DNA from 3 places in the Shewanella goraebulensis genome. Region 2 is predicted to be linked to each of the others. Evidence: predicted binding sites of a transcription regulator. Region 2 holds the regulator's gene; each other region holds the start of a gene.
What was found. Region 2 encodes LexA, which represses DNA repair genes until DNA is damaged. Its sites were predicted from a motif close to TACTGTATNNNNATACAGTA; they were not measured.
Positions count from the first base shown of each region.

Region 1 (8,354 bases), 890 kb from region 2:
TAGCTTGACCTTATCAGGGCTTAAAGGTGGTCACTCTGGCGTGAACATCCATTTAGGTCGCGGTAATGCCAATAAGTTACTTGCCCGCTTCTTATTTAGCTACGCTGATGACCTTGCTCTAGAGCTGGTTAATTTCACTGGCGGATCACTACGTAATGCCATCCCTCGTGAAGCCAGCATTAGCTTTATGTTACCAAGTGACAACCAAGCAAACCTTGAACAAGCGATAAGTGAGTTCCAAGCAATTGTACGCGCAGAATTATCAATTGCCGATCCAGATATGCTGCTAACACTTGCAACAGTGGATGCGCCAGAAAAAGTCATGAGTGAAGATGCGCAAAACACCTTAATTGATTTACTCCACGCATGCCCTAACGGCGTAATGCGCATGAGTGATGAAGTTGAAGGCGTAACTGAAACTTCATTAAATGTTGGTGTTATCAACACTGAAAATGAATCTGTTGAAGTGTTATGTCTAATCCGCTCATTAATTGATTCAGGTCGCGTTGAAATTGAAACTCAATTAACTGCACTTGCCAATCTTTCAGGTGCAAGTATTGGGCTATCTGGCGCTTACCCTGGTTGGAAGCCTGATAATAACTCCCCTGTTATGGCCATTGTTCGTGATACTTACAATGACATCTACAAAAAAGATCCTACTATCATGGTCATCCATGCAGGTCTTGAATGTGGACTATTTAAAGAGCCTTACCCAACAATGGATATGGTCTCGATTGGTCCTACGATTCGCTACCCACACAGCCCAGATGAAATGGTTAACATCACCACAGTGGGTCAATACTGGGAGCTACTATTAGCTGTACTAGAACGTATTCCAGCTAAAGACTAGGTTTCGAATTAGAATTCAATTAAAAGGCTGCCATTTGACAGCCTTTTTTATTAGCAAGTTTTCAGTCACCTTAATCTTAAAAGTTTAAATCTAATTGCTCACTACTACGTGATTGTTCAGCAGTTTCAATTACAATATCAGCAAGTCCAACGGAGACGCCCACCAAACGGATCCCCCTGCCATTAGCTCGCTCTAATGCTTGTGTCAGTAGCTCTTGAAATAAATTAACCGAAATCTCATCACTTCTATGCTCAATCGTGGTTTGTTTAAAATCATTAAACTTAAGCTTCACCACTTGTTTATGGATCTGTCTGTCTTTAGCACTTCGGTGCACCCTAGCAATCAACTCTTGAATAAGTTGTGGCATGACGTTATTACATTGCTCAAGAGTGAAAATATCTTGCGCAAGTGTCGTTTCAACCCCTACTGATTTTCGAATTCTATTTGGACTAATCAATCGATTATCAATACCTTGAGAACGCTCTATTAAAACACCACCAAACTTACCAAATGCCGTAATTAACTTATCACTTGGGTACTGCTGCACATCGGCACATGTATTCAGGCCTAATGCGGCCAACTTAGCCGAGGTAACTTTACCTACTCCTGGAATTTTATTTAATGTCAGAGGCTTAACAAAATCTGCGATGGCATCAGGCGGGATCACATACTGGCCATTGGGTTTATTTAAATCAGACGCTATCTTAGCTAAGAACTTAATCGGAGCAACACCTGCCGATGCTGTTAAGCCAGTCACGTCAAAAATCTCTTTACGAATGGCCTCTGCAATCAATGTAGCACTGCCCTTACACTCCTTACAATCAGTGACATCAAGATAAGCCTCATCTAACGACAATGGTTCAACTAAGTCAGTGTAACGATGAAAAATTTCACGAATTTGCACAGAAACAGATTTGTATACATTCATACGCCCAGGCACTAATGTAAGATTTGGGCACAATTTAAGTGCCTGGTAACTCGACATGGCAGAGCGCACTCCAAATTCACGCGCTTCATAATTGCAGGTACTGATGACACCTCTACGATCACTTCTCCCACCTACTGCTAAGGGCTTACCTCGAAGCTCAGGAAAGTCGCGCATTTCCACTGCGGCGAAATAACAATCCATGTCGATATGAATAATTTTTCGTACTGAGTTTGTCATCGTTAATCTATATCTGTTGCTGAGTCATCATTAGTTTGAGTGTTGTTCCATCAGCTATTGGTGTGGCTGACTTATCCGATGCAGCTTATTGGTCATTAGCGCTGTAGCATCTTGTGTAATGTCTGGCTTAGTTAATAACTGGATACTAGTGCCCACTAAGCGACTAAAAGAAGATAATAGCCAAAACATAGAAGTTTGTACACAAAACACTGTATATAAAAACAGTATCACTATTTATTGTTCAATGAGTTAATTATAAGTTTCTGTTTTAGTTGGTATCAGTTATTACCCCTCAAAAAATATCTACAAAAAAGCCAAACTGAAAAATAGACACAAAAAAGCCCAACATCGTTGGGCTAAGTATGATGACTTCGCGCGGCAAGCTAGTTTTTAATTAGCTGCCTGATAGAAAACTACATTTTTGTCTGTAGGTAATTCTGTAAACCAACGCGATCAATCAGTCTAATTTGTTTTTCTAACCAGTACATGTGATCTGATTCAGTATCATCAAGTAATACTTCTAAGATTTCGCGAGTTTGGAAGTCTTCTTTGGCTTCACATAGCGCTATCACTTCACGTAAATGATCTGCAACTGCGTATTCATAGTTTAGGTCGTTCTTCAGCATTTCTTCAACGTCTTTACCGATGTTTAATGCTTCACGGCTTGCAACATCAGGTGTGCCTTCAAGGAACAAGATGCGCTGAACAAGCTTAGCAGCATGGGCCTTTTCATCATCAGACTCATGAAGAATACGCGTGTATAGTTCGTCAAATCCCCAATCTTCATACATGTGAGCATGTACAAAGTACTGGTCCATAGCCGACAATTCACCGGTTAATAGTGCGTTAAGCGCTGCAATGACTTCTGGATTACCTTTCATGTTAATTTCCTATTAATCTTTAATTTGTGATTGAAGGTAGTTTTGAATACCTGTTTGATTGATCAATTCTTTTTGAGATTCAATCCAATCTAGATGTTCTTCTTCATCTTCGAGTAAATCTTCTAATAAGTCGCGGCTAACATAATCGCGCTCTGCTTCACACAACTTGATAGTTTCACGCAATACCACTAATTGTTCAGTTAGCGCTTGCTCATCACAATCAAGCATTTCTTCACAGTGCTCACCAATACGTAATTTGTCTAACTGTTGTAAGTTAGGCAGGCCTTCCAAAAACAATACACGCTCAATTAACTTGTCAGCATGTTTCATGTCTTGAATCGACTTTTTGTATTCTTTTTCATTGAGGTTTTCTAATCCCCAATGCTTAAACATGCGCGCATGCAAGAAATATTGGTTAATTGCAGTTAACTCACAAGTCAGCACACGGTTTAGCTGACTAATTACTTTTGGATGGCCTTTCATGATTTTGTCCTTTAAATGCAAGATTGATCTGGATCAATTTCCAACAGAATAGTACATACGTTCACAAAACACAAATATCGTTTAAAATCATGACCTTAGTTATTGATAATCATTATCATTATAACTTAGGTTATTAACTAGGTTCATAAATTCCTGATGCTAACTATCTTCAATAGAATCACGCCTCTATGGAAAAACGTCAATTATCAAACATGCGTAAAATCACAAAAATCAGTGAAATTGTTAATTGAAAACACCTCAAAATAGTTTTGTAAAGTTTGTATCTAACTGCATAGTTATTTCCTGAAAAAAAATCCAGATAAGCAAAAGCTCATCTGGATTTTATTTTTGACACCTTCTTGTTAAAGAAAATGCCAATAGAATTTTTCACTAGTCCACTGTGCCAATAACATGGCTAAAAGTGATTAAATGATGCGATTTTGATTTAACTTTGCTTCTCGCTCAGACTCAGCCATACGGCGTTTACGTTTATCACATGGGTCATCGCAGTCACAAGCTTTTTCAATACCTAATACACCTAAACCACCGCAGCTGCCTTCAACTGCTTTTCTCTTGATGATATAGCCAACAGACATCAATAGAAAAAATAATAACAACACAACGAACGCTGCAATAAAGGTACTCATAATGTTCTCCAACTTTTTCTTCTGATCTGGAAATATCGCATAGTGAAACTCATCGTCTTAATTTTGTCGCATTTATTGAATGTACGGTGCAAATGCTTCACTGTAAAACACATCATAATCTTCACCATCTTTTTCAATCAGCATCACTGGTAAGTGCTGATCGTGTGCCAAAGCTAATGAAGCCTCAGTACCTAACACCATCATAGCAGTCGCATAAGCATCTGCAGTCATACTGCTAGGGTGCAAGACAGTAACAGAGGCTAGCTTATGCTTAATTGGATACCCTGTGCGAGGATCGATTAAATGCGAAAAGCGTTCGCCATTTTCTTCGTAATAAATTCGGTAGTCACCAGATGTTGCCAGTGCCATGTTCCCTGGTTCAACAACTTGTTGAACCGACGCCCCTTCTGTTGAAGGTTTTTCAACAGCGATACGCCAAGGCGCACCATCATCTTTAACGCCTTTAACGCTGATTTCACCACCGATTTCGACTAAGTAACCTTCTACTTGGTACTTATCTAGTAAGTTCGCTATTTTATCGACACCATAGCCTTTGGCTAATGATGATAAATCGACATATAAATCAGGGTTAGTTTTAGTCAGTTTTAATCCATTAATAGTAAAACCGTTAATATCGGCTTTGGCTTTCACTCTTTCAATGGTTTCTGCGCTTGGTATTTCAGTTGGACGTTTATCTGGCCCAAAACCCCATAAATTGACTAATGGGCCTAGGGTAATATCAAGTGCGCCATCAGTAACATCATAGAGTCGTAACCCTTCTTTGAAGACTTCTATCGTATCTTCTGAAACGGTAATACTTTGATTAATTCCAAGCTGATTAAATTTTGATAATTCAGATCTCGGCCTATAAGTCGACATTTGATCATTCACCAACTCAAGCGCAATATCGATTTCAGCTTGCAGTAATTGTGTCGTTGGTAAACGGTCATTACGTACCACTTTAATATGGTAAGTAGTGCCCATCGTTTTTCCAGCAAGTGACACGATTTTATCTTCAGTTCCACAAGCTGTTAGGAATAATAAAACAAGGGATACAGCAATCGATTTTATAGCAATCTTTATCATTTCAAACTTCAAATTAGTAATATCTAAAATAAAAAATTGCAGCTTACTAACTAGAGTGACCTCCGTGTCAGCGAGCTGCAATTTATGACGTTCAATGTCTTTTGGTTAATTGCTAATCTTTAAGGATTAACGCATTAGCCACCAAAGTCATCGAGCAAGATGTTTTCATCTTCAACACCTAAGTCTTTAAGCATACCGATTACGGCAGCATTCATCATTGGAGGTCCACACATGTAGAACTCACAATCTTCTGGTGCATCATGGTCACGTAAGTAGTTTTCGTACAATACGTTATGAATGAAACCAGTGTAGCCATCCCAGTTATCTTCTTCTTGCGGATCAGATAATGCAACGTGCCACTCAAAGTTTTCATTGGTTGATGCTAAACCGTCAAAATCTTCAACATAGAACATTTCACGCTTAGAACGAGCACCATACCAGAAACTCATCTTACGCTTAGAGTTAAGACGCTTAAGCTGGTCGAAGATGTGTGAACGCATTGGCGCCATACCAGCACCACCACCAACAAACACCATTTCAGCATCTGTTTCTTTAGCAAAGAACTCACCAAATGGACCAGAGATAGTGACTTTGTCACCTTCTTTTAGGCTCCAGATGTACGATGACATTTTACCACAAGGTAAGGTCAAATTACGTGGCGGCGGCGTAGCAATACGCACGTTCAACATAATGATACCAAATTCTTCTGGATAGTTTGCCATTGAATATGCACGAATGGTCTCTTCATCAACTTTTGATTCTAAGTTGAAGAAGCCAAAGTGCTCCCAGTCGCCACGGTATTCTGCAGGAACATCAAAATCTGCATATTTAACATGGTGAGCTGGTGCTTCAATCTGAATGTAACCACCGGCGCGGAAAGGTACAGATTCATCACCAGGAATTTGCAGCTTAAGTTCTTTAATGAACGTTGCTTTGTTATCGTTTGAGATAACTTCACATTCCCATTTCTTGATGCCGAAAATTTCTTCATCAAGTTCGATGTCCATATCAGTTTTAACGTTAACCTGACAGGCTAATCGACAACCCTGACGAGCTTCACCTTTGCTAATATGATCAAGTTCGGTAGGTAGAATATCACCACCACCAGACTTAATGTTAACGCGACACTGACCACATGAGCCACCGCCACCACAGGCACTTGATACGAAAATACCATTATCTGCTAACGCACCTAATAGTTTATTACCCGCACCTGTTTTAATTGCTTTATCGCTATCATCATTGATTGAGATAGTGATATCACCGCTAGCGACTAACTTAGATTTAGCGAATAAAATCACTAAAACTAAAATCAGTACGATGGCGGTAAACATACTCACACCTAGATAAACATCTATTGGAGTAGCGTTAAGAATATCCATTAACTTTATCCTTTAAGGTTCAAATTAATACGTCGTAAGGTCTCTCTTAAAGAGATACACCTGAGAACGACATGAAACCTAGCGCCATTAAGCCTGAAGTGATGAAGGTAATACCTAAACCACGTAAGCCTTTTGGCACATCAGAATACTTCATTTTCTCGCGAAGACCTGCTAGCAATACGATTGCTAAAGCCCAACCAATACCAGAGCCAATACCGAATACTAAACTCTCGCCAAGGTTGTAATCACGCTCAACCATGAATGAAACTGCACCAAAAATCGCACAGTTTACGGTGATCAATGGTAAGAAAATACCTAACGCGTTATACAAAGGTGGAAAATACTTATCTAACGCCATTTCCAAAATTTGTACTAAAGCAGCGATAACACCGATGAAGGTAATGAACTTCAAGAAGCTCAAATCTGCATCAGGAACACCAGCCCAAGCAAGCGCGCCTGGTGCTAATAATCCTTGGTAGATGATTTGGTTAACTGGTACAGCAATGGCAAGAACCACAATTACTGCTACACCAAGGCCCATCGCTGTGGTGACTTTCTTAGACACAGCTAAGAAAGTACACATACCCAAGAAGAAGGCTAATGCCATGTTCTCAATGAATATCGAACGAATTAACAGACTAATATAATGTTCCATTGCGCTTACCCTTTTGCTTCTACTTGCTCTGGCTTATAAGTACGAATAATCCAGATCAACATACCGATCAAGAAGAACGCACTAGGAGGAAGAAGTAACAAACCATTTGGCTGGTACCAACCACCGTCAGAGACTTTGCTTAGGATTTCAACGCCAAATAATGAGCCGTTACCAAATAGCTCACGGAAGAAGCCAACTGATAATAGGATTGCACCGTAGCCTAAGCCGTTACCGATACCGTCCATGAAGCTCATTAAAGGTGGTGTTTTCATCGCATAGGCTTCTGCACGACCCATTACAATACAGTTAGTAATAATCAAACCAACGAATACTGATAACTGCTTCGCTACGTCATAGGCGTAAGCTTGCAATACTTGGTCTACCACAATTACTAATGAAGCAATGATGGTCATTTGCACAATAATACGAACACTACTTGGAATGTGATTACGTAAAATCGAAATAAATAAGTTCGAAAATGCCGTAACCGCAGTCAATGCTAATGTCATTACGATGGCTGTTTCCATTTTAGCGGTCACAGCTAGCGCACTACATACACCCAGAATTTGCAGAGCAATTGGGTTGTTGTTAATGATAGGTCCAGTTAGAACCTGTTTAAGTTCTTTAGCATCAGCCATTAGCTCAGTCCTCCATTGCGTGCTTTTTCGATAAAGCGTGCAAAACCTTCTTCACCTAACCAGAACGTAAGTGAATGCTGAACACCATTACTTGTTAGTGTTGCGCCAGATAAAGCATCTACGCCATGAACTGAAGAAGCAACAGTTGGGATCTTAGTGACTTGAATAGCTAACTCGCCATTGTCATCATAAAGTTTCTTACCTTGCCACTTAGCAACCCATTGTGGGTTCTGAACTTCACCACCTAGACCTGGCGTTTCACCAGAACCGGTGAAGTCGTAATACACTAAGCTACGAATAGTATTCATATCAGGTTCAACGGCTAAGAATGCAAACATGGTTGACCATAAACCGTATCCTTTAACAGGAATAATAACGGTTTGCAGTTCATTGCTATCATCTTTAACAAGATAAACAACACCTTGGTTTGCTACGCGCTTCACTGATGCAATATCATTTTCAGGCTTGAAAGATGTTGCTGGAGTACGTGCTGCTTTTTCAACATCAAAAGTATCAGCATCACCTTCTACGAAGTCACCTGATTTTAAATCAACTAGGCGTGCTTCA
Region 1 is NZ_CP126972.1:3,755,106-3,763,459, forward strand. Features, by position in the region: gene QPX86_RS15905 (aminoacyl-histidine dipeptidase) at 1-850, shown strand, start outside; gene dinB (DNA polymerase IV) at 927-2,015, opposite strand; gene bfr (bacterioferritin) at 2,429-2,896, opposite strand; gene bfr (bacterioferritin) at 2,909-3,379, opposite strand; gene nqrM ((Na+)-NQR maturation NqrM) at 3,805-4,026, opposite strand; gene QPX86_RS15930 (FAD:protein FMN transferase) at 4,099-5,112, opposite strand; gene nqrF (NADH:ubiquinone reductase (Na(+)-transporting) subunit F) at 5,247-6,494, opposite strand; gene nqrE (NADH:ubiquinone reductase (Na(+)-transporting) subunit E) at 6,541-7,149, opposite strand; gene QPX86_RS15945 (NADH:ubiquinone reductase (Na(+)-transporting) subunit D) at 7,155-7,787, opposite strand; gene QPX86_RS15950 (Na(+)-translocating NADH-quinone reductase subunit C) at 7,787-8,354, opposite strand, start outside.
Region 1: dinB (DNA polymerase IV) is a predicted target of LexA. The motif match lies at 2,223-2,242, and genes of this name have one in related genera.

Region 2 (8,354 bases):
AGAATACAAATAGTGCAGTGGTATCAGGGCTGTAGGTCGTTGAGAGTGGAGCGTAGAACGTCCAACCAAAGTTAGGGCCGCCACCTTCCATAAATAACGAACTTAATAGAATGGCAAACGCGAATGGTAGGATCCAAAAACTCCAGTTATTCATTCGAGGCAGAGCCATATCCGGCGCACCAATCATCATAGGAATAAGCCAGTTAGCTAAGCCGGTAAAGGCTGGCATAACGGCACCAAATACCATGATAAGTCCGTGAACTGTGGTCATTTGGTTGAAAAAGTTTGGATCAACTAATTGTAAACCCGGCTGGAACAATTCGGCGCGGATAACCATCGCCATTGCACCGCCCGTGAGAAACATTAGAAAACTAAACCACAAATATAATGAGCCGATGTCTTTATGGTTAGTGGTTAAAATCCAGCGCATGATGCCTTTCGGCGCGCCATGATGGTGATCATCATGGCCATGGTCATCGTGAGAATGACCATCATGAGCTTCGGTTGTATCTTGTGTAATAGTGCTCATTTTAATCCCTTACTTTCCATGACCATCAACGTCAGAAGCCTGTACAGCATCTCCCGAGTCATTACCCCAAGCGTTACGCTCATAAGTAATCACTGCTGCGAGTTGTTGCGGTGTGAGTAGAGAACCAAATGCCTGCATTGCAGTACCAGCCTTGCCATTGACAACAACTTCAATGTGTCCTTCAACTGGTCCTGTAATAGCTGGGCTACCGATTAATGAAGGGAAAGCCCCCGGTAATCCTGTGCCTGCAGCCTGATGACATGCAGCGCAATTGGTCATATAGACTTGCTCGCCCATGGTCATGAGTTCATCCATGGTTAAATCATCTAGTACGACTTCAGCTTTAACTTCTTTCACAACTTCTGCAGCGGCTTCGGTTACGGCTTGTTCAACATTTTCAGGATTAATTTCAGCAGGAAGGGTCACAGGCGTTGCGGCTTGGTCAGTAGCGGAATCCGCTGAACTTGCCGCAGAACCGCCACCATTGATATCAGCGGCTTGCACTACATCGCCAGAGTCATTACCCCAAGCATTTCGCTCGTAGGTCACAACTGCAGCAATTTCAGTTGCAGTAAGCTGTTTAGCAAATGCCTGCATCGCAGTGCCTGATTTACCGTTAACCACAATATCAACATGATCGCTAACAGGCCCCTTAATCAGAGGGCTACCAATAAGAGATGGGAAAACACCAGGAAGACCAGCACCATTGGGTTGGTGACATGCGGCGCAAACGCCCATATAGACTTGCTCACCTTGAGCCATTAACTCATCATATGTGAGTGTTTGCGAAAGCGAGGCTTCTGCAGCAGCTTTAGCATCGACAGCTAGCTGCTTTTGGTCAAGTAACCATTGGTCATAATCGGCTTCAGAAAGTGCTTCGACCACAATAGGCATGAAGCCGTGATCTTTTCCGCACAACTCAGCACATTGGCCGCGGTAGGTGCCAACTTTATCAATGCGTGTCCATGCTTCATTAATGAAACCTGGATTAGCGTCTTTTTTAACCGCAAAAGCAGGCACCCACCATGAGTGAATAACGTCATCACTGGTCATTAAGAAACGCACTTTTCGATTGATTGGTAATACGAGCGGCTTATCAACTTCTAGCAAGTAAGTTTCAGTTTTTTCAGCAGAACCTTGGATTTGATCTGCTGGAGTTGAAAGCAAACTGAAGAACTCGACGTCTTCATTGAAATAGCTGTAATGCCACTTCCACTGAGAGCCGGTAACTTTAATGGTTAAATCTGCATCGCTAGGATCTTCCATAGCTATCAGAGTTTTAGTGGCAGGAATTGCCATACCGATAAGGATGATAAATGGCACGACAGTCCATGCTATTTCAACCTTGGTACTGTCATGAAAATCGGCAGGTTTAGCGCCTTTAGATTTTCTGTGATAGATCATCGAGTAAATCATGATCCCAAAGACCACAACACCAATCGCACAACAGATATATAGAATAATCATATGGAGGTCATAAACCCTACCACTGATTTCTGTCACACCTTGTGTCATGTTAAGCGGCATATCAGCCGCAGCAAGCGGCACTGCAAATAGCAGCACCATTAATCCATACAACAATCGCTTCACAAGACCACTCCTCTGCCAATTGCGATTTGCAATAACAACAAGGAAAAGTCACACAGTAATACTCTGCTCTATGCAAACTTCTCTAATTCCCGAAAAAGTTTGATCACTTCAAAGTACACGGTGGCTGCGAGTATCAATACTCGATTATTTTATTGGGTTATGGTGGCCACACTTGTACCTAATACTGAACTTTTCAATTCTTAAATTGACGCTTTTTATTCAAGGCTTTCTATACCGCATGGTACCAGCACAATCTTTACAGCGTTTTGTAGCTTCTTATCGTTTTACTAACTCAAGAGTGATAACAATTTGTTAGCCTCTTGTTAACTACATTACTTGGAGATTAAATATTGATCAAGATCACTTTATCATCTAATTTGCTGAAAAAAGGCGTAAAAAAAGCCCTTCACAGTAATGAAGGGCTTTTTTAAGAGAGATTAGTTTAGTGGAAAGCAGATAAATTTAACCGTGATGGTGCTGCTAAAGTATTGTCGCTCATATGTTCATCATGTAAGTGAGTATTTACATCTTCAATGATTACACCTTGTGCCAAAGCACTTTTAGCGACTAACTGAATGCGACGATTATCGCGAGCATCTAATGGTGTTGTCCATGTAATAACCGCACTGGAAGTACCACTTGTTAGTGCTTTTTCCATTGCCCAAAGTGTTTCAACTTCATCTTTGGTATGAACAAGCAATACTCGATCCATACGAACATTGGCATTGGCCAATATTTGCTTATAGCCAATATGTGGTGGATTAATTAATACAATCCAACGGCCTTGTTGGCTTAACACTGCTAACTGGCTGCATAACTGGGTTAGCTCAGTGATGCCTTGATTAGCACTTTGTTTGGTTTCAATACCTTGTTTAACAGGCGCTGTGGCTGATGTCATGTCTACCCACAAGCCAGGGTGACGTGGTGCATTACCTAATAATGTGTTCATAACCAACCTCCATTTCGGATAACGCCAACAGCAAGTCCTTCAATGGTGAGACTCTGGCAAGTTAAATCGACTTTTATCGGCGAATATTGTTCATTTTCTGCATGCAGATAAACAACATTGCCTTTCTTTTCAAAACGTTTAACGGTGACATCATCGTCAACACGAGCTACGACAACTTGTCCATTTTTGGCTTGCTGCATTTTGTGCACAGCCAATAAGTCACCTTCAATAATGCCAATATCTTTCATACTGTCGCCACGAACGCGTAGTAAGAAATTAGCATTAGGTTTGAACATTTCAGGATCGACTTGAAAGTACTGTTCAACATGTTCCATTGCGAGGATAGGTTCACCAGCCGCAACCTGACCGATAAGCGGTAATCCTTCTTCGACTTCCTCTTCTTCCTGAATCATGCGAATGCCGCGTGAAGTACCAGGAATAATTTCGATACAACCTTTTTTAGCAAGTGCTTTTAAATGCTCTTCAGCAGCATTAGCACTTTTAAAGCCTAATCTAGTGGCAATTTCTGCACGAGTTGGTGGCATACCTGTCTCGGCAATATTACATTTAATTAGTTCTAGAATTTCAGCTTGTCGTGGCGTTAAAGGTCTCATGTTGATTCCTGTTTTTTTATACAGTGACTGTCATTATATACAGTATCCTTGGTCGTGCAAGTATTAACCAATGAATTTTAAGGATGATACCGATTAAAGTTCATTTTTAACAGATTGGCAAAATTTAAATTTGTTTAAAAACAGTTATTTATATTGTTGCTGTTGGAGGGGGATTTATTTTGATTAAATTAACATTGATAAACAAATGATTCGGTTTTTTGTCGATACAGTATATTTATACAGTACTGATGTTCACTTTTGATAAGTATAAATAAGCGACTTATTTGCTTATATAATTAGCCTTAAAGGGATTTAGTTTGATGCTTAATTGTTAACTACATATACGCAGGTTAGTGAATCCCACCTAGATTCTGGTATCCTATGCGCAATAAATCGTTGTTGATAATGCGAATACTCATGCTAAAACCAGATTCTATCATTGCTAAATCGTTGCGTTGGATTCAGAAACTAATGGTACACAGTGTTGTTGTACCTCAAGATCCGTTCGCTGACTTAAACCTAGATCCTGAAAAACCAGTGGTCTATGTCATGAAGACAGAGTCGCTGAGTGATATCGCGGCACTAAATGAAATTACTGCAAAGTACAATCTACCTAGTCCTTATGAGCGTTTGGACATCGATGGGCTGAACACGCCAAGAATTGTGTGTGTTGAAGGCCGTAAACCCTTATTTGGCAAACGTCATAGTGGCGAGAAGTTTGTTGCTAACTTCACCAAATTACTCGACTTACACCAAAAGAATAAGCAGTTAGATATTCAATTGGTGCCAGTTAGCCTTTATTGGGGACGTATCCCGGGTAAAGAAGATGACACCATGACAGCTGCAGTATTTGAGCGTGAAAATCCGACTTGGCTACGCAAGTGGCTAATGATTTTATTTTTAGGTCGTCATAACTTTATTCAATTCTCAAATGCCATGTCTTTACGTTATATGGCCGATGAACACGGTACTGATGTCAGCATTGCTCACAAGTTAATTCGTGTTGCCCGCGTGCATTTCCGACGTCAACGTAAAGTGATGACGGGGCCACAGTTGCCTAACCGTCAAGCCATGTTTAACTCGTTACTCAAATCTGAATCGATCACCAAAGCGATTCAAGAAGAAGCAGCAAACAAGAAGATTTCTGAAGAAAAGGCGCGTGAAAAGGCCATTGAATATTTAGATGAAATCGCAGCTGACTACTCAGATAACCTGATTCGTATTGCAGAGCGCTTTTTAACTTGGTTATGGAACAAGTTATACAGCGGCATTAGCATTAAGAGTGCTGAGCAAGTTCGTAAACTGCATCATGATGGTCACGAAATTGTCTATGTGCCATGTCATCGTAGCCACATGGATTACTTATTACTATCTTATATCCTCTATTATCAAGGGATGGTTCCTCCGCACATTGCGGCTGGTATTAACTTGAACTTTTGGCCTGCAGGGCCGATGTTCCGCCGCGGTGGTGCCTTCTTTATCCGTCGTAGTTTTAACGGTAATAAGCTTTATACCGCAGTATTCAGAGAGTATTTAGATCAACTATTTGCCAAAGGCTATTCAGTTGAGTACTTCACTGAAGGTGGTCGTTCACGTACAGGCCGTTTGCTTGCGCCTAAAACTGGCATGTTAGCAATGACAGTGAACAGTGTACTACGAGGTATCGAGCGCCCTGTAACGCTGGTGCCAGTTTACTTAGGCTACGATCACGTGATGGAAGTATCGACTTATCACAAAGAATTAAGCGGTAAGAAAAAGCAAAAAGAATCGGTATGGCAGGTATTTGGTGCACTGCGTAAATTAGGTAACTTTGGCCAAGGTTATGTGAACTTTGGTGAGCCAATTAACGTGCAGCAATTCTTAAACCAGCAAGCACCTGATTGGCGCGAAGAAATTGCTCAAGATCCTGAGCAAAAACCAACTTGGTTAACCCCAGCGGTAAATACACTTGCCAATAAAGTGATGACTAACATTAATAGCGCTGCTGCGGCTAGTTCAGTCACACTAACCAGTATGGTGTTATTGGCTTCTGAGCAAAATGCGCTGGAGCGCGGTGAGCTTGAAAGACAGCTAGGTTTATATCTTAAGCTATTAAAAGAGGTGCCTTATACCGGTTATACCTCAGTGGCGGAAGGTAACCCTACTGAAGTGGTTGAACAATGTTTGTCGCTTAAAAAGTTCACTTCAACTAGCGATCAGCTTGGTGAAATTATTGCGATTGAAGAGCATGCTGTCATTGCAATGAGTTACTACCGTAATAACATTATTCACTTGATGGCCGTACCTTCGTTAATTGCTAGTTGTTTAGTGCAATACGAAGAACATAGCCGTGAGAAGATCCATAGCATCGTCAATGATTTTTACCCATTACTAAAAGCAGAATTGTTTATGGGGATTGAAGATTTACCAGCTTATGTAGATCATGTTTTAGACTTGTTTGTTGAGCAAGGGCTAATTACCGGAACAACTGAGTTTGAAGTCAATCAAGGTAATATTACCCAGTTAATGTTATTGTCTGAAACTGTCAGTGAGACATTACAACGTTACGCGATTATCTTTAATTTACTGGCTTACAAACCGGATATTGAACGTTCAGATCTAGAAAGCGCGAGCCACATGCTAGCTCAGCGTTTAGGTGCTTTACACGGAATTACTGCGCCAGAGTTTTATGATAAAAAACTCTACAATAATTTGAGTGTAAAATTAAAAGAATTAGGGCACTTATCGGGTAGTGACAATCAATTTGCTGTCATCCGAATCCGCGATCATGCCAATGGTATGTTGCGACTATCTGTTCGTAAAACCATAGTCGACAGTGTGACTATGGAACATGGGTAACGAATAACTTTATGAGTTCAACACAAACGCAGCCGAAAAATAAATCTTTGTTAGGCGGCGCAATGATTATTGCTGGTACCACGGTCGGTGCTGGCATGTTTTCCCTTCCTGTCGTCAGTGCCGGTATGTGGTTTGGCTACTCAATCGCAGTACTGATAGGTATTTGGTTTTGTATGTTGGTGTCTGGCTTAATGTTGCTTGAGACTAACTTACACTTTAAACCAGGTGATAGTTTTGACACCTTAACCAAAGTTACCTTAGGCCAGTTTTGGCGTATTGTTAACGGCCTGTCGATTACCTTCGTGCTTTATATTCTCACCTACGCCTACATCAGTGGCGGTGGTTCAATCGTAAACCATACGCTTTCCGGTATGGGAATCCATTTGCCACAAAGTATTGCTGGCTTAGTGTTTGCGCTAGTCTTGGCGGCGATTGTGATGATCAGTACTAAGGTAGTCGATCGCATTACTACTGTGATGCTGGGCGGCATGATCATTACCTTCTTTTTAGCAGTCGGTAATCTGCTCATTGATGTTGATAGCGTTAAGTTATTAGTGCCTGATGGCGAAGCGAGTTTTGCACCTTATATTTTAGCTGCCATTCCATTTGGTTTAACCAGTTTTGGTTACCATGGCAATGTGCCAAGTTTAGTTAAGTATTACGGCAAGCAGCCTAATTTAATTATTAAAGCCATCTGTATTGGTACCTTTATCGCGTTAGTGATTTATAGCTGCTGGTTAGTGGCAACCATGGGTAATATTCCTCGCAGTCATTTCAACGATATTATTGCTCAAGGTGGTAATATGGGCGTATTGGTTGGTGCATTATCGGATGTAATCTCTAACGCTTGGTTGAACACCATGCTGACTCTATTTGCTAATTTGGCAGTCGCTTCTTCATTCTTAGGCGTTACCTTAGGTTTATTCGATTACCTTGCTGATCTATTTGGTTTTGATGAGTCGGTTAATGGACGAATTAAAACAGCAGCAGTTACTTTTATTCCTCCTACGGTTTTAGGTTTGTTATTCCCGAACGGCTTTTTGATTGCAATTGGTTTTGCAGCATTAGCGGCAACCATTTGGGCAGCTATTGTGCCAGCTATGATGGCGTACAAGTCGCGTAAAATGTTCCCTGACGAAAATAGTTTCCGAGTCCCGGGCGGTACGCCTTTAGTTGTGATTGTTATCTTGTTTGGTGTATTAACTGCAGCATGTCATTTATTGGCTATGGCTGATTTATTGCCTGTGTATAAGTAATTAATTTTTTATTGTTTAATAATAAAAAGCCCTCTATTGAGGGCTTTTTTGATGCAATTTTTCAACATATTGTGTCGGTGATTGTCGGTGTAATCGATGAAAGCTTTTACTAAAACTGCGCACACTTGCGTAGCCAAGCAGTTGGGATATCTCCTTTACTGTTTTTCCTTCCAGCATGTATTTAATTGCTAAATTCCCCAAAATATAACGCATTAACTCTGTAAAACTGAATCCGTTACTTTGCAAGCGGCGTTGTAATTGCTGCCGTGAAAGGCCGCATTGATCAGCAAGTGAGTCCAATGTGGGTAATCCGTAAAAGCGAATATAATTCACTAATTCATAAAGTACCTTAGGGGTGTCATGGGTTTGCGGCATATTTAAATATGAATCAAGTTGGTTGAGGGTAATGCTGCTGGAGTTGCTTTTTTGAATGTGACTTGAGGTCGAAAATGAGGCTAAAAAATTCTGCTCTGAGCTAATGAGTGAATCGATATCTAACCAAATCTCCGTCAGTGGTGCATTCCAACTGACTTGGCAGCCAAACGCTTTCTCAACTCCTAGTTGTCCCATCGAAGGTC
Region 2 is NZ_CP126972.1:4,644,332-4,652,685, reverse strand. Features, by position in the region: gene ctaD (cytochrome c oxidase subunit I) at 1-529, opposite strand, end outside; gene coxB (cytochrome c oxidase subunit II) at 539-2,119, opposite strand; gene QPX86_RS19595 (cell division inhibitor SulA) at 2,562-3,068, opposite strand; gene lexA (transcriptional repressor LexA) at 3,065-3,682, opposite strand; gene plsB (glycerol-3-phosphate 1-O-acyltransferase PlsB) at 4,100-6,520, shown strand; gene mtr (tryptophan permease) at 6,532-7,776, shown strand; gene QPX86_RS19575 (helix-turn-helix transcriptional regulator) at 7,810-8,354, opposite strand, start outside.

Region 3 (8,354 bases), 1.0 Mb from region 2:
TTACAATAAGCTAAAAGCGCCATATACAATTTATCCTGGTCAGACCTTAAAATTATATAAACCTGCAGCCACTAAAACTGTTTCTAAACCGGTTGCTATAGCGAACACCAAACCCACGCCCGTAAAGAAAACACAGCCAAAACAGACTACAGTGCCAAAACAAGCTAGTACGTCAGCTAGCAAAAATAGTACAAAAAAAGAGCTTGATCACAAAGCTAAGCCTGCGTATTCTGTAAAAACTACCCCAGAAAAAACGGTTCAAGTAGCTAAAAATCCTGTTCAGGGCTTACCGAAGAAAGTAAGTAAGTGGAACTGGCCAAATAAAGGCAGAATAATAGGATATTTCTCTACAACTCAGCAGGGCAATCAAGGAATTAAGGTTGCAGGTTCTCGTGGCGATATTATTAAAGCCGCTGCTGATGGAAGAGTTGTTTATGCAGGTAATGCACTTCGTGGTTATGGTAATTTGGTTATTATCAAACATAACGATGACTATTTAAGTGCATATGCCCATGCAGATTCAATATTGGTCAAAGAAAAGCAATATGTAAATGCTGGACAGACAGTAGCGAAAATGGGTAGCACAGGGGCAAACCAAGTGATGTTACATTTTGAAATACGTCTACATGGTAAGTCTGTTAACCCATTAAATTACTTACCTAAACGCTAATTGTTTAGTTCACATTAAAACGGAGGATAGGCAAGTGCACTAGTTTAATTAAATTTACCAGGTTTGGGAGAGCACCATATGAGCCAAAAACAAAACGCTGCAGTCGCAGTAGAGCTTATGGATTTAGCTACACAACCACAAGAGGTTGCGCCGAAGGCAGGAAAAGCCAAAGAAGGGCAGCAATCCGATATTGATCAACAAGTTCAAGATGATCTGCAAAAGAATCTTGACGCCACTCAGCTATATCTAGGTGAGATCGGTTTTTCCCCTTTGCTTAGTGCAGAAGAAGAAGTCTTCTTTTCACGTAAAGCACTCAAAGGCTGCGAGAAGTCTCGTAACCGCATGATAGAAAGTAATTTACGCTTGGTTGTTAAAATTGCCAGAAGGTATAACAACCGAGGTTTAGCGTTACTTGATCTTATTGAAGAAGGCAATCTAGGGCTTATTCGCGCGGTCGAAAAATTTGACCCAGAGCGAGGATTCCGTTTTTCAACTTATGCGACTTGGTGGATTAGACAAACCATCGAGAGAGCTATCATGAATCAAACCCGTACTATTCGTTTACCTATTCATGTCGTTAAAGAGCTTAATGTGTACTTACGTACAGCAAGACAGCTAGCTCAAAAACTAGATCATGAGCCAACGGCTGAAGAAATCGCTGACACTCTTGATGTCTCTACCAGCGATGTAAGCCGCATGTTAAAGCTAAACGAAAAAATCACCTCAGTTGATACCCCTTTAGGTGGTGATAACGATAAAGCCTTACTTGATGTGATTGCTGATGATGATTCTGTTGGGCCAGATTATAAAGTACAAGATGAAGACTTATCTAATTCAATAGTAGGATGGCTAAATGAGTTAAATACCAAACAACGTGAAGTGCTAGCAAGACGTTTTGGTTTACTCGGTTATGAACCATCTACATTAGAAAATGTTGGTGCTGAAATTGGATTAACACGTGAACGTGTTCGCCAAATTCAAGTAGAAGCATTGAAACGATTGAAAGATGTTTTAGGTGCTCAAGGCTTGTCTGTTGAAGCATTATTTAGAAGTTAACACTTTTAAAATTTCAAAGTAAACAGGGCATTTATGCCCTTTTTTATTATTTATTGATTCTGTCATATGAGGTTTTTTATGAATAAAAAAATCGTTTTAATCTTATTACCACTAAGCTTATTTATTATTTCTGCTTGTCAAAGTACTCGCGATAGTATGATTGAGCAAGGTTATCCTTTGGCCTATGCTGATGGTTTTCAAGATGGTTGTGATAGTGGTAATAAAGCGGGTGGCAGTTTGTTTGATGAATTCAAAAAAGACGTTAAACGTTTTAATGAAGAAGCTGATTATGCTCAAGGTTGGAGTGATGGTTTCAGGCAGTGCGAAACAGAGCAAGAGTCAATTCAACGACAAGTCAGAATGAGTATTGAGCAGCAAAAACTACAACAACAAAAGAAAAGTAATGACTTAGCTGCGCAACATGCATTAGAGCGTGAAGTGATGAAAGATGTTGATACTGATGCATTAAAATCCCTTGAAAAGTAGGTCTTTTAACTCCGAGTTAATGACAGCAAAAAGCCGCTAAAGTTTATCGTAGCGGCTTTTTTGTTTCACTTGGAAAGTAACCTTATTTACAAACTGGCTAGTCTTTTAAGCTCGTAAAGCATGTCTAGTGCTTGTTTAGGGCTGTAATCATCTGGATTAATTTGGCTGAGCTTTTCGGTGGCTGCTGATGATTGTGGCTCTGGCATTGTCAGATTAAGGGCTTCTTGAATGGGGACTTGGTGAGTGTTTGCCAAGTCTCTGCTTTCAAGCATATGCAGTTTTTGTTTAGCGGCTTTAATCACATGAGCTGGAACACCTGCTAAAGATGCGACTTGTAAGCCGTAGCTTTTACTCGCAGCACCTTCTTGAACAGCATGCATAAAGGCAATCGTGTCATCATGTTCAACAGCATCTAAATGTACGTTGGCAGCACCTATCATCTGTTCAGGTAATTGGGTTAATTCGAAGTAGTGGGTTGCGAACAACGTTAATGCTGCCACTTTTTCGGCTAAGTATTCCGCTGCTGACCAAGCAAGAGATAATCCATCATAGGTTGATGTTCCGCGGCCAATTTCATCCATTAACACTAAACTTTTTGACGTCGCATTATGAAGAATATTGGCTGTCTCAGTCATTTCTACCATGAAGGTTGAGCGACCAGAGGCAAGATCGTCAGATGCGCCAATACGGGTAAATATGCGATCAATAGGACCAATAACCGCTTTTTGTGCAGGAACAAAGCTGCCAATATGAGCCATTAAGGTGATTAGTGCAACTTGTCTCATGTAAGTCGATTTACCACCCATATTCGGACCAGTAACAATCAACATACGTCGCTCTGGTGCTAACACAACCGGGTTAGCAATGAACGGTGCTTGGCTGACTAATTCGACAACAGGGTGACGACCTGCTTCAATATTAATTCCGATGTCATTGCTGATTTGAGGGCAATGATAACCTAAGGTTTCAGCTCGTTCTGCAAAGTTGCTCAGTACATCTAATTCTGAAGCCGCTTGAGCAAATTGCTGTAATTCGTGTAATTTAGGTAAGAGTAGATCGAATAACTCTTCCCAAAGTTGTTTTTCAATTGCCAGAGCCTTACCTTGGCTTGAAAGGACTTTTTCTTCGTACTCTTTAAGCTCTGGAGTGATATAGCGTTCAGTATTTTTTAGGGTTTGGCGACGTTGATAACTCAGTGGCACTTGATCTGATTGTAACCGACTTACTTCAATGTAATAACCGTGGACGCGGTTATAGCCGACTTTTAAGGTGTTTATCCCGGTTTGCTCTTTTTCACGGGCTTCCATTTGCACTAAATAATCATTAGCACCTTCACTAAGACCACGCCATTCATCGAGCTGTGCATTATAGCCAGTGCGAATAACGCCGCCGTCACGAATAAGCATAGGTGGGCTATCTACAATGGCCGCTTCTAATAGCTGTTGTTGTTCAGGGAATTCACCAAGTAACCCAGCTAATCGCTTTACTTCATCTTGATTGCAATGGCTTAAGGTTTGTTGAATCTCAGGTAATAATGCTAATGCTTGGCGTAGTCGTGCAAAATCTCGAGGACGTGCACTGCGTATCGCCAAACGAGCCATGATACGTTCAATGTCGCCAAGGGCTTTTAATTGCTGGTGTAAATCGGCGTATAAACCTGTTTCAATCAATTCTGCAACGGCTTGTTGGCGTTGGCTGATATGCTGTTGATCTCGAAGGGGTTGATGGATCCAGCGTTGCAGCATTCGACTGCCCATCGGTGTAGCCGTTTTATCTAATACCCATGCAAGTGTGTTATCCCGAGATCCTGACAAGTTAACTGTTAACTCAAGATTACGTCTTGTGGCAGCATCTAGAATAATAGTATCAGCCTGATTAAACATGGTGATGCTATTGATATGTGGTAAAGACGTTTTTTGGGTGTCTTTGACGTATTGCATCAAACAGCCAGCAGCTTGCAGCGACAGCCTTGCGTTTGTTATGCCAAAACCGTGTAGGTCTTTAGTACCAAACTGCTCTAGCAATAACTGAATACTAGTATCGTAATCAAATTCCCATTCAGGTCTGCGTCTTATTCCTTTAAGGTTTTCGATTAAGTGACGATCAGCCAAGTCTTCGCTGTAAAGTAGTTCTGCTGGACTTGTGCGCTGTAATTCAGCTTCCAACGTTTCTGCATTTTCAAGTTCAACAACCACAAAGCGACCTGATGACACATCTAAGGTCGCATAGCCGTAGCCAGTTTTACCTTGATAAACAGCAGCAAGTAAATTGTCTTGTCTTTCTTGTAGCAGAGCTTCATCGGTTAAGGTCCCCGGCGTTACGATTCGTACAACTTTACGTTCTACTGGGCCTTTACTCGTTGCAGGATCGCCAACCTGCTCACAAATGGCGACAGACTGTCCTATTTGAACCAGTTTTGCGAGGTAACCTTCAACTGCATGATAGGGTAAGCCTGCCATCGGAATCGCATTACCACCACTTTTACCTCGTGCTGTAAGTGAAATCCCAAGTAATTCAGAAGCCAGCTTGGCATCTTCATAAAATAATTCATAAAAGTCCCCCATACGATAAAACAACAACATCTCAGGATGCTGTGCTTTTAGCGTTAAATATTGACGCATCATTGGGGTATGCTTTTCTAAACTTGGGTCTTCATTTACGGTCATTAAGTCGTTGCTCTTAATCTGGCTTTAACACGGAATTGTTTACGGCGCTCATCTTAACAATAATTAGTTTGATTCCCAATAAGCTATCTTCATACAGTCGTGTTTAAAGGGTTAACTAGTGGAATTTTAAACAAGTTAAATAGTTTATATCTCAGATGTTTACAGTATCCTCTACCTGTATATACAGTGGTTTTTTGTGAGTGAGTTTTGATGGTAAAAATTTATATCTACATCTAACCATTGATTTTTAAGGTTTTATTTTATTGTGGCTCAATTAATGTCAAAAAAGTATACAGTAACTATTGATACTGTATGATTATACAGTATACTGAGCTCATATTGTTAGACAGACAAATTTATTCGTTACCAAGTTCGCATGCCGAACTGAGTCACCTTAAAGGGATAAAGAGAATGAAAGCAGATCCAAATAAAGAGAAAGCGCTAAACGCCGTACTAGGTCAAATTGAAAAGCAATTTGGTAAAGGTTCAATCATGAAATTGGGCGCTGATCGCACAATGGATGTTGAAACTATTTCTACTGGTTCGCTTTCATTGGATGTTGCATTAGGTGCTGGTGGTTTACCTATGGGTCGTATCGTAGAAATTTACGGTCCAGAATCTTCAGGTAAAACAACCTTAACACTTGAAGTGATTGCTGCAGCGCAACGCCAAGGTAAAACTTGCGCCTTTATCGATGCCGAGCATGCTCTTGATCCTATCTATGCTAAGAATTTAGGTGTAGATATTGATAACCTTTTATGTTCTCAGCCAGATACTGGAGAGCAAGCGCTTGAGATTTGTGATGCATTAACTCGCTCTGGCGCGGTTGACGTTATCATTGTCGATTCAGTTGCTGCATTGACTCCTAAAGCTGAAATTGAAGGTGAAATTGGTGATTCACATATGGGCCTAGCGGCACGTATGATGAGCCAAGCAATGCGTAAGCTGGCAGGTAACCTTAAGCAATCAAATACTTTGCTTATCTTTATTAACCAAATCCGTATGAAAATCGGTGTAATGTTTGGTAACCCAGAAACCACAACAGGTGGTAACGCACTTAAGTTTTATGCTTCTGTTCGTTTAGATATCCGTCGTACTGGTGCAATTAAAGATGGCGATGCTGTAGTGGGTAACGAAACCCGCGTTAAAGTGGTTAAGAACAAAATTGCTGCGCCATTTAGACAAGCTGAATTCCAAATCCTTTACGGAAAAGGTATTAACCGTACAGGGGAATTAGTTGATTTAGGTGTAGCACATAAGCTTGTTGAAAAAGCAGGTGCATGGTACAGCTACCAAGGCAATAAAATTGGTCAGGGCCGTGCGAATGCAGGTAAGTATTTAGTTGAGAACCCAGCAATTGCTGAAGAGATTGAAGCTAACTTACGTCAAATGCTACTAAGCAAAGAAAAAGATGCAGCTCCTGCTGAGTCTGATGAAAACATTGACTTAGAAACTGGTGAAGTGTTTTAAGTTTAGTTTAACTTAAGTTTTCTAAACTTTGGTTAAAGGCGAATTGCTAGCCACTTGATGCAAATATCTTAATCGCGATAGGCACATGCCCATCGCGATTTTTTATGTTCTTTTTTTATCATCTCCGTGAAATCACTATTAGCTGCACTGTCTTAGTTGTCAAAATATAAGCTATTTAGTCATTTTTCATGGTATCTACGTGAGCAAAATTGAATAGCCGATTAACTCAATCGCCATTCAATGTAATAAAATCGCTAATCTAAGCCGCTAGATTCTCGCACCTTCAGTTTGTTTAAGTATATAATGTTGCCAATATTCGAGCTGATATACAGCTTCATGATAAATAGAATTTATCCATTTAGGGCGATTTCATGTTTCAGACCACCACAGAATTAAGAAGCGCATTTTTAGCGTATTTTGGTAACAACGGACACCAAGTTGTCGATAGTAGCTCTTTAGTACCTCATAACGACCCAACGTTATTATTCACTAATGCTGGTATGAACCAGTTTAAAGAAGCTTTTCTTGGCTTAGAAAACCGTGGTTACACACGTGCGACAACGTCACAACGCTGTGTTCGTGCTGGTGGTAAACATAATGATTTAGACAATGTGGGTTATACCGCTCGTCACCATACGTTCTTCGAAATGTTAGGTAACTTCAGCTTCGGTGATTACTTTAAAGAAGAAGCGATTTCTTACGCATGGAACTTCCTAACTGAAACATTGAAATTACCTACAGAGAAGTTATGCGTCACTATCTATGATACAGATGATGAAGCATTTGAAATCTGGAATAAAAAGATTGGTGTTGCTGCTGAAAATATTATCCGTATTGGCGACAATAAAGGTGCACCATATGCATCAGATAATTTCTGGCAGATGGGTGATACAGGCCCTTGTGGTCCATGTTCTGAAATTTTTTATGATCATGGTGAGCACATTTGGGGCGGCCGTCCTGGCACGCCTGAAGAAGATGGCGATCGCTTTATTGAGATTTGGAACATCGTATTCATGCAGTATAACCGTCAAGCTGACGGTGAAATGAAGCCGCTACCAAAACCATCTGTTGATACTGGTATGGGTATCGAGCGTATTGCTGCAATTATGCAAGGCGTTCATTCAAACTACGAAATTGATATTTTCCAAGCGTTAATTAAAAAAGCGGCAGAGATCATTGGCGTTGAAGATTTAGAGAATAAATCATTACGTGTAATTGCTGATCACATTCGTTCTTGTTCTTTCCTTATCGCTGATGGTGTTATGCCATCGAATGAAGGCCGTGGTTATGTTCTGCGTCGTATCATTCGCCGTGCAGTACGTCACGGAAACAAGCTTGGTGCCAATGACACTTTCTTCTATAAGTTACTTCCAACACTGATTGAAGTGATGGGTGATGCAGGTAAGGGTCTTGTTGAAGCGCAAGCGATAATTGAAAAATCTTTAAAAGCAGAAGAAGAGCAATTTGCTAGAACGCTAGAACGTGGTTTAGGCATTTTAGATACCGCATTAAATCAGTTAAGCACCAAGGTGCTTGATGGCGAAACTGCGTTCAAACTATACGACACTTATGGTTTCCCTGTGGATTTAACTGCAGATGTTTGCCGTGAGCGTGATATTACCGTTGATGAAACAGGTTTCGAAGCAGCAATGGCTGAACAAAGAAGCCGTGCACAAGCAGCTGGTAACTTTGGTACTGATTATAATAGTGGCCTGAAAATCGAAGGTGAGACTGAATTCTGTGGTTATACCGAATTAAATGGTCAAGGTGCTGTAACTGCAATTTACGTTGAAGGTGTTGCTGTAGAGTCACTTAGCGCAGGACAAGAAGCTGTTATCGTACTAGATAATACGCCGTTCTACGCAGAATCAGGCGGCCAAGTTGGTGATAAAGGTCAACTGACTATTGATGAGAATGTTTTCAAAGTTGCTGATACTCAAATATTTGGTCAAGCCTTCGGTCATGAAGGTAAGTTAACCTCAGGTACTTTAACTGTTGGCCAAACT
Region 3 is NZ_CP126972.1:3,638,608-3,646,961, reverse strand. Features, by position in the region: gene QPX86_RS15470 (peptidoglycan DD-metalloendopeptidase family protein) at 1-670, shown strand, start outside; gene rpoS (RNA polymerase sigma factor RpoS) at 749-1,726, shown strand; gene QPX86_RS15460 (hypothetical protein) at 1,805-2,212, shown strand; gene mutS (DNA mismatch repair protein MutS) at 2,299-4,878, opposite strand; gene recA (recombinase RecA) at 5,290-6,348, shown strand; gene alaS (alanine--tRNA ligase) at 6,720-8,354, shown strand, end outside.
Region 3: recA (recombinase RecA) is a predicted target of LexA. The motif match lies at 5,185-5,204, and genes of this name have one in related genera.